Ketobacter alkanivorans: one gene and its partner. The protein of the gene in region 1 binds, or shares a complex with, the protein of each later gene. Links are inferred from orthologs where the notes say so. Each region holds a gene or a part of one and is shown on either strand. Other genes may lie near its edges.

Region 1 (3,743 bases):
GTTGATGGCTCTGGCTTCCATGACTTGATAGGGATCGACAATGAAATCCTTGCGAATAACCGGTAACGAGCAGGCTGCCCGAGCTTGCTGTAGATAATCTTCGTGGCCCTGGAAAAAGTCACGGTCGGTGAGCACGCTCATGCAAGAGGCTCCACCCTCTTCATAGGAACGGGCGATGGCTGCAGGATCGAAGTGCTCACGAATCACGCCCTTACTGGGGGATGCCTTTTTGGCTTCGGCGATGACAGCGGATCGACCTGCTGCCAACGAGGCCTGCATGGATTTCACAAAACCACGGGGCGCATCAGCCTGCCTGATCTTATCCAACAGCGCCGCTTCCGATTGCTGCTGTTTGCGTTCGGCAACTTCCTCCCACTTACGGGCAACGATTTTTTTCAATACAGTGGGTGTATCGTTGTGCTGGCTGTGGCTCGCGGTTTCACCTTTATTATCATTCATACCTTTATTCACCTACTCACCGGCATTTTCTTGCTGAAGCACTTTACTCAATTGCGCAAGCTCCCCCAGCTTGGCGTGCGCCAGTCCGCTACCAACGGCATCCTGGGCCAGCGCCACACCTTCTTTTATGGAAGAGGCAAGCCCGGCCACATAGATGGCAGCGCCGGCATTCAAAGCCACAATGTCTGCTGCTGGCCCATCCTTTTTACTCAATACGTCTTTGATCATGGCCAGGCTGTCTTCCACACTGTCTACTGCCAAAGTCGAGATGGCAGCCCGAGTCATGCCGAAATCCTCAGGCTGAATACTGTATTCTGTGATTTCGGTAGGCGTTGCCTCTGCTACGAAGGTTTCGGCACCAATACTGATTTCGTCCATACCATCGGCAGAATGCACCACTAAAACATGCTCACAACCCAGGCGCTGCAATACTTCGGCAATGGGGCGCACCCACTGCCTGGCGAACACACCCATCACCTGGCGCTTGGCACCGGCGGGGTTGGTGAGCGGCCCCAATAAATTAAAGACCGTGCGTATGGCCATTTCCTTGCGCGGGCCGATGGCATGCTTCATGGCGCTGTGATGGGCGGGAGCAAACATAAAACCAACGCCGATGCTTTCTACGCAGCGGGCCACCTGTTCAGGGCTTAGCCCCAAATGCACACCGGCCGCTTCCAGCACATCGGCACTGCCACTGACGCTGGATACGGAACGGTTGCCATGCTTGGCCACTTTGCCGCCAGCGGCCGCCACAACGAACGCCACAGTGGTAGAAATGTTAAAGGTTTTGGATCCATCGCCGCCGGTGCCACAGGTATCCACCAGGTTTTCCGCTTTGATCGATACCGGGGTCGCCAGCGCCCGCATAACTCGGGCGGCACCGGTGATTTCATCGACGGTTTCGCCTTTCATGCGCAGCCCCACCAAGAATCCGCCGATCTGGGCCGGGGTGGCCTGACCGGTCATGATCTGCTCCATGACGGTGGACATATCGCTCTCGCTCAGGTTTTGGCCTTCGACTATGGCCTTCAGTGCGGTCTGAATATTCATGGTAAATCCTTCATTTGGTTCGCGGCCATGCTAGCACATTTCGCCGCACGATCCCCCGGCCCGAAAGCCGGGGCGCACTGTCGGGTTCTACAGTTGCAGAAAGTTTTTCAACAGATCATGGCCCTGCTCGGTGAGGATGGATTCCGGATGAAACTGAACCCCCTCGATCTTAAATTCACGATGACGCATGCCCATGATCTTGTCTATCGAACCATCCTGCCCTTGGGTCCAGGCGGTGATCTCAAGACACTCGGGCAAGGTCTGACGATCCACCACCAAAGAGTGATAGCGCGTCGCCTCAAAGGGATTAGCCAAGCCCTTGAAGACTCCTTCATCCCGGTGGTATATGGGTGAGGTTTTGCCGTGCATTACGGCATCGGCCCGCACCACCTTACCGCCGAACACCTGCCCAATACTTTGATGGCCCAGACACACGCCCAAAATGGGTAGCTTGCCAGCAAAGTGGGCGATGGCATCCATGGAGATGCCCGCCTCGTTGGGGGAACAGGGGCCAGGTGAAATCACCAACCGCTCCGGTGCCAGGTTTTCAATATCCTGCAGGGTGACTTCGTCGTTGCGTTTTACCACTACATCAGCACCCAGCTCACCAAAATACTGCACCAGGTTGTAGGTGAACGAATCGTAATTATCAATCATCAGCAACATGGTTTACTCCTCCACCGGAACCAGACCGTTGGCCGCCATGGCCATCGCCCGAAATACTGCCCGAGCCTTGTTTTGGGTTTCTTTCCATTCCAGTCTGGGCACTGAATCCGCCACTACACCGGCGCCGGCCTGGATGTGCAGCTGACCATCCTTGATAACCGCGGTGCGAATAGCGATTGCAGTGTCCATGTCGCCGTGCCAGGAGAGGTAACCTACCGCCCCCCCATAGACACCCCGTTTTACCGGTTCGATGTCGTGAATAATTTCCATAGCGCGAATTTTTGGTGCACCACTCAACGTGCCTGCCGGATGAGTGGCCCGCAATACATCGATGCAACTGTGCTCCGGTTTAAGCTGACCTTCGACATTGGAGACAATGTGCATAACATGGGAATAGCGCTCCACCACCATCTTGTCGGTAAGGGCCACGGTGCCAATTTCTGCGATACGCCCCACATCGTTACGCCCCAGATCGATGAGCATAAGGTGCTCGGCGATTTCTTTAGGGTCAGCCAGCAGTTCCTGCTCCATGGCCAGATCTTCTTCGTGAGTCTTACCGCGACGGCGGGTTCCGGCGATAGGTCGCACCGTCACCACGCCTTCCTCCACCCTTGCCAAGATCTCCGGCGAAGATCCTGCGATCTGGAAGTCGCCCATGTCGAGAAAGTACATGTAGGGGGACGGGTTTAGGCAGCGCAATGCGCGATAAAGATCCAGCGGCGGAAGCTGGTAGGGAATGCTCATACGCTGGGAGATCACCACTTGCATGATGTCCCCTGACAGAATGAATTCCTTGATGTCATCCACCGCTTGTTCAAAGGCAGGCTGCGGAAAGCTGGATTTGAAATCACTTTCCTGCACGGTAAACCGCTGCGGGGCCGGTTGCGGCGGCAACGGTTGCTTGAGCTGCTCGATGATGGCATCCAGCCGCGCCTGACCACGATCATAAGCATCCGCTTGTGCAGGATCGACATGCGTTATCACGTAGAGTGAGCCACGCAGGTTATCAAACACGACAATATCATCAGACACCATCAGCATGATATCCGGGGTCCCAATGGGATCTGATTTGGCCGGTTTATCCAATCGCTTTTCGATATAACGCACGATGTCATAGCCGAAGTATCCCACCAGACCGCCGTTAAAGCGGGGCAACCCTTCGATATTGGGCACGTTATACCGGCCCTGAAACGACTCGATGAACGCCAAGGGATCGTCGACGGTTACTTGCTCGAGGATGCGATCCCCTTCTTGCACGGTCACTTCGCGATCTCTCACGATGACGCGAGTGCTGCATGGCAATCCAATGATGGAGTAACGGCCCCACTTTTCACCGCCCTGAACAGATTCAAACAGGTAAGTGTAGGGTTGGCCCGCCAGTTTTTTGTAGGTAGACAGGGGGGTTTCGAGATCCGCCAGCGCCTCTCGCATCAGGGGGATGCGGTTGTAGCCCTGTTCGGCCAATGATTTAAACGTGTCCGGTGTCATAGTGTTCCGCTCTTGCTGCGCCCCTTGTGCCCAAAAACACAAGTGACCGATATGCTTAACGTTCTGTTGTTACAGAAAAC
Region 2 (3,384 bases), 3.4 Mb from region 1 along the record:
TCAACGTAGACAGTTTGCGGCGCAGAGGGCCAACCTTGCGAATCGCACAGCACTCTTTGTGATCATCCTGATAGAAGCTGAACATGCCTTTCTCTTCGATCAGCTTTTCAACCTGGGCCACTTCAGGGAAGGTTGCCTCGATCTTGATGCCGTAGTGAGTTCGAACCTTTTCCAGAAAACGATACGTTTCCGGGTGCAGGCGGCCGGTATCCAGCGTGAATACACGGAACGGCTTGCCAAGTTTGGCAGCCATATCAACCAATACAACGTCTTCAGCGCCGCTGAAGGAAATTGCCAGGTTATCATCAAACTTATCCAAAGCGGCTGCCAGAATTTCCTGGGGGCTCTTGGATTCCAGATCACTGTTCCATGCTTGCGCGTCTGCTTGGGTTAAACTCATGCTTGCCTCTCTACTCACTGCTCTTGATTCGTCATACCTCTCGGAGGGCGCGTATTCTAGCAAAGAAAGTGAACAGACCGAAATATAAGAATGAAACTGATATATAACCGGATAGAATATAAAAACCGTCTGAAAGTGCCCTTGTGTATCAATCAGTGCACATTGCAAGCGGACTCGAATATCGCTAGAGTTGCGGCCAGCGAAAAACCTCAGATCAACTCGTTAACTGGAGAACGTTGTGGAAATTGCATGTCTTGACCTGGAAGGGGTTCTGGTACCGGAAATTTGGATCAATTTTGCCGAGAAAACCGGTATAGAAGCACTTAAAGCCACCACCCGCGACATTCCCGATTACGATGTGCTGATGAAACAGCGCCTTTCTATATTGAACGAGCATAAACTGGGGTTGAATGAAATTCAGGAAGTGATCGATTCCCTGGGGCCGATGGACGGTGCACTGGAGTTTGTGGATTGGCTCCGGGAGCGCTTTCAGGTAGTCATTCTGTCAGATACTTTCTACGAGTTTGCGCAGCCTTTGATGCGCCAATTGCGCTGGCCGACCCTGTTCTGTCATCGCCTTGAGGTGGCTGAGGACGGTCGCATTGTAGATTACAAGCTACGGCAGGCCGACCCGAAACGCTCCTCTGTGAAAGCATTTCATTCCTTGAATTACCGCTGCATAGCGGCAGGGGATTCTTACAACGACACGACCATGCTGAGTGAGGCAGAAGCCGGCATTCTGTTTAAAGCCCCCAAGAATGTGATTGAGGAGTTTCCCCAGTTCCCGGCGGTTCATACTTATGAAGAGCTGAAGCTGGAGTTCATTAAGGCTTCCAACAGGGATTTGGCCTTATAATTCAATGCATTACTGAAGGGACTTAAGAAGGTTTCCAATCTTGTCCTGGATCTCTTGATACTCGGCATCACAGGTGGAGTCAGCCACGACTCCGCCGCCGCCTGAGCAACTGATCATTCCCTGTCGCGCCACCAAAGATCTAATCAGAATGCTCGAATCCATGCGGCCGCACACGTCGACATACAATAAACTGCCGCAATAAAGCCCACGCCCGTTGGGTTCAAGCTCTTCGATCACCTCCATAGCCCGACGTTTGGGGGCTCCAGTGATAGAGCCACCAGGAAACGCACCCACCAGAAGATCCAACACATCCAGATCCGGTTTTAAGGTGCCAGTAATGGTGCTAACCATATGATGTACCGCACTGAAACTTTCGATATCAAAAAGCTTATCAACCCGCACCGAGCCAATCTCGCAGGTGCGCCCCAGATCGTTACGCAACAAATCCACGATCATCAGGTTTTCAGCACGATCCTTGTCGCTGTGTTGCAAGTCGTATTTGAGCTGCGCATCCATCGTCATATCGGCACTGCGTGGTCGAGTGCCCTTAATCGGCTTTGCTTCCACCGAACGGTCGGTACAACGAATGAAACGCTCAGGTGAAAGGCTCAACAACGCCCATTGCTCAGTTTCGATGTATCCACCCATCGGGGCTGTCTGCTGTTGACGCAGCTTGCGGTAGGCCTGCCAAGGGGAACCCGTGAATGGCGCCTGAAAACGTTGCGCAAGATTGATCTGATAACAATCTCCACTGCAGATATATTCCTGCACCTGAGAAAACAGTTGGCGGTACACGGCCGGTGGCATGTCGCCGACGAACTCGTCAACAAGGCTGAATGCAATATCGGCTGGAGAGGCGTGCGGCGGCTCGGGAGTCGCAGACAGGTATGCCGCCTTCAATTGTTCGCCCTGGGCTTCGAAGCCCTCTAATGTGACCAGCTGCGTCTGCCTGGTGCGATGATTGCTGACAATCAGGGCAGGGTAAAACCCCATCCACAGCAGCGGCAAGTCTGAATCATCACGCTTGATTCGAATGGATTCTGTAATTTCACCTAAATCATAGCTCCAGACACCAAACCAACCAGGGGCAGGATGGTTTGGACGCGCCTTAACCTCGTAAGCCTTCAGTTGGTGGCGTAAGTCCGATAGGGCTTGTGGTAGATCCTGATTTTGTGCATTCAACACACAAGTGCGCACTGGCGCAGCAGTGTAGACGTCAATATGATCCTGGTAACTGTCGCCACTATCCAGTAGTACTGCATGCCCCAATGGACGTATTTGCGCAAAGCGATCCAGTGAATTTCCGTAGGGTAGTTCGCAAAACAACAGCGCTCTATCAGGTTTCATTATATAGAATCAGCTTCAGGTATGATCTTTAAGTAATTGATTTTAAGCTAATCTACGCTTGATGCCAGCTGCTTCAATTACCTTCGTGGAAATCTCTTCAATAGAAGCGTGGGTACTGTTTACGTAGGGGATTCCAAACCGGTTAAAGATAGCCTCGGCACCGCGAACTTCGCTTTCACATTGGTTGATCGAGGCGTAACGACTATTAGGTTTGCGTTCGGTGCGGATGGCAGCAAGGCGCTCGGGCTCGATGCTCAGGCCAAACAGCTTGCTGCGATGCTCGCGCAACGCCTTGGGTAAATTAAGGTCATCCAGATCGTCTTCGGTTAGCGGATAATTGGCCGCCTTAATGCCGAACTGCAGGGCCAGATACAGACAGGTCGGCGTTTTACCACTGCGGGACACACCAATCAAAATCACATCGGCCATATCATAATGCCGGGTTCGGGCACCGTCGTCGTTGTCTAAAGCATAGTGAACCGAGTCAATTCTCACCTTGTAGCTCTGATCATCCACTATAGAGTGCGATTTACCCACAGAATACGAGGATTCAGCCCCTAGCGCGCCTTCAAGCGGCTTCAGAAAGCTGGAGAAGATATCCAGCATGAATGCCTTGCTTTGGCTCAGCATGACGCGAATATCGTCGTTAATGACCGTGCTGAACACCAAAGGTGGCATATCGTCCGACATGGCTGCCTTATTAATTCGGGACACAGCATCCCGCACCTTTTCCTCATCCTTCACATAAGGAATGGTAATTTGATCGAAATCGACGGTATCA

What was found. Proteins that work in one complex are often made in the same cells at the same time.
Region 2: the proteins of Kalk_RS15830 (region 1) and pabB are in contact, whole or in part, in a solved structure (PDB 8RP0), measured with the Escherichia coli proteins. The link is inferred for Ketobacter alkanivorans from one-to-one orthologs.

Annotation. Positions count from the first base shown.
Region 1 is NZ_CP022684.1:3,717,463-3,721,205, reverse strand. Bases 387-3,260 are described here. They hold Kalk_RS15830 (anthranilate synthase component II), read right to left. Parts: upstream 2,176-3,260; coding sequence 1,597-2,175; downstream 387-1,596. Other genes in these bases: trpE (anthranilate synthase component I), read right to left, coding at 2,179-3,260; trpD (anthranilate phosphoribosyltransferase), read right to left, coding at 472-1,509; trpC (indole-3-glycerol phosphate synthase TrpC), read right to left, coding at 387-459. Also shown: more of trpC, read right to left, coding at 1-386; more of trpE, read right to left, coding at 3,261-3,663. UniProt on the Escherichia coli protein: Part of a heterodimeric complex that catalyzes the two-step biosynthesis of 4-amino-4-deoxychorismate (ADC), a precursor of p-aminobenzoate (PABA) and tetrahydrofolate.
Region 2 is NZ_CP022684.1:276,975-280,358, reverse strand. What follows is about bases 435-3,384. They hold pabB (aminodeoxychorismate synthase component I), read right to left. Parts: upstream 2,604-3,384; coding sequence 1,266-2,603; downstream 435-1,265. Other genes in these bases: ppsR (posphoenolpyruvate synthetase regulatory kinase/phosphorylase PpsR), read right to left, coding at 2,646-3,384; thrH (bifunctional phosphoserine phosphatase/homoserine phosphotransferase ThrH), read left to right, coding at 639-1,256. Also shown: Kalk_RS01280 (phosphoadenylyl-sulfate reductase), read right to left, coding at 1-400. UniProt on the Escherichia coli protein: Part of a heterodimeric complex that catalyzes the two-step biosynthesis of 4-amino-4-deoxychorismate (ADC), a precursor of p-aminobenzoate (PABA) and tetrahydrofolate.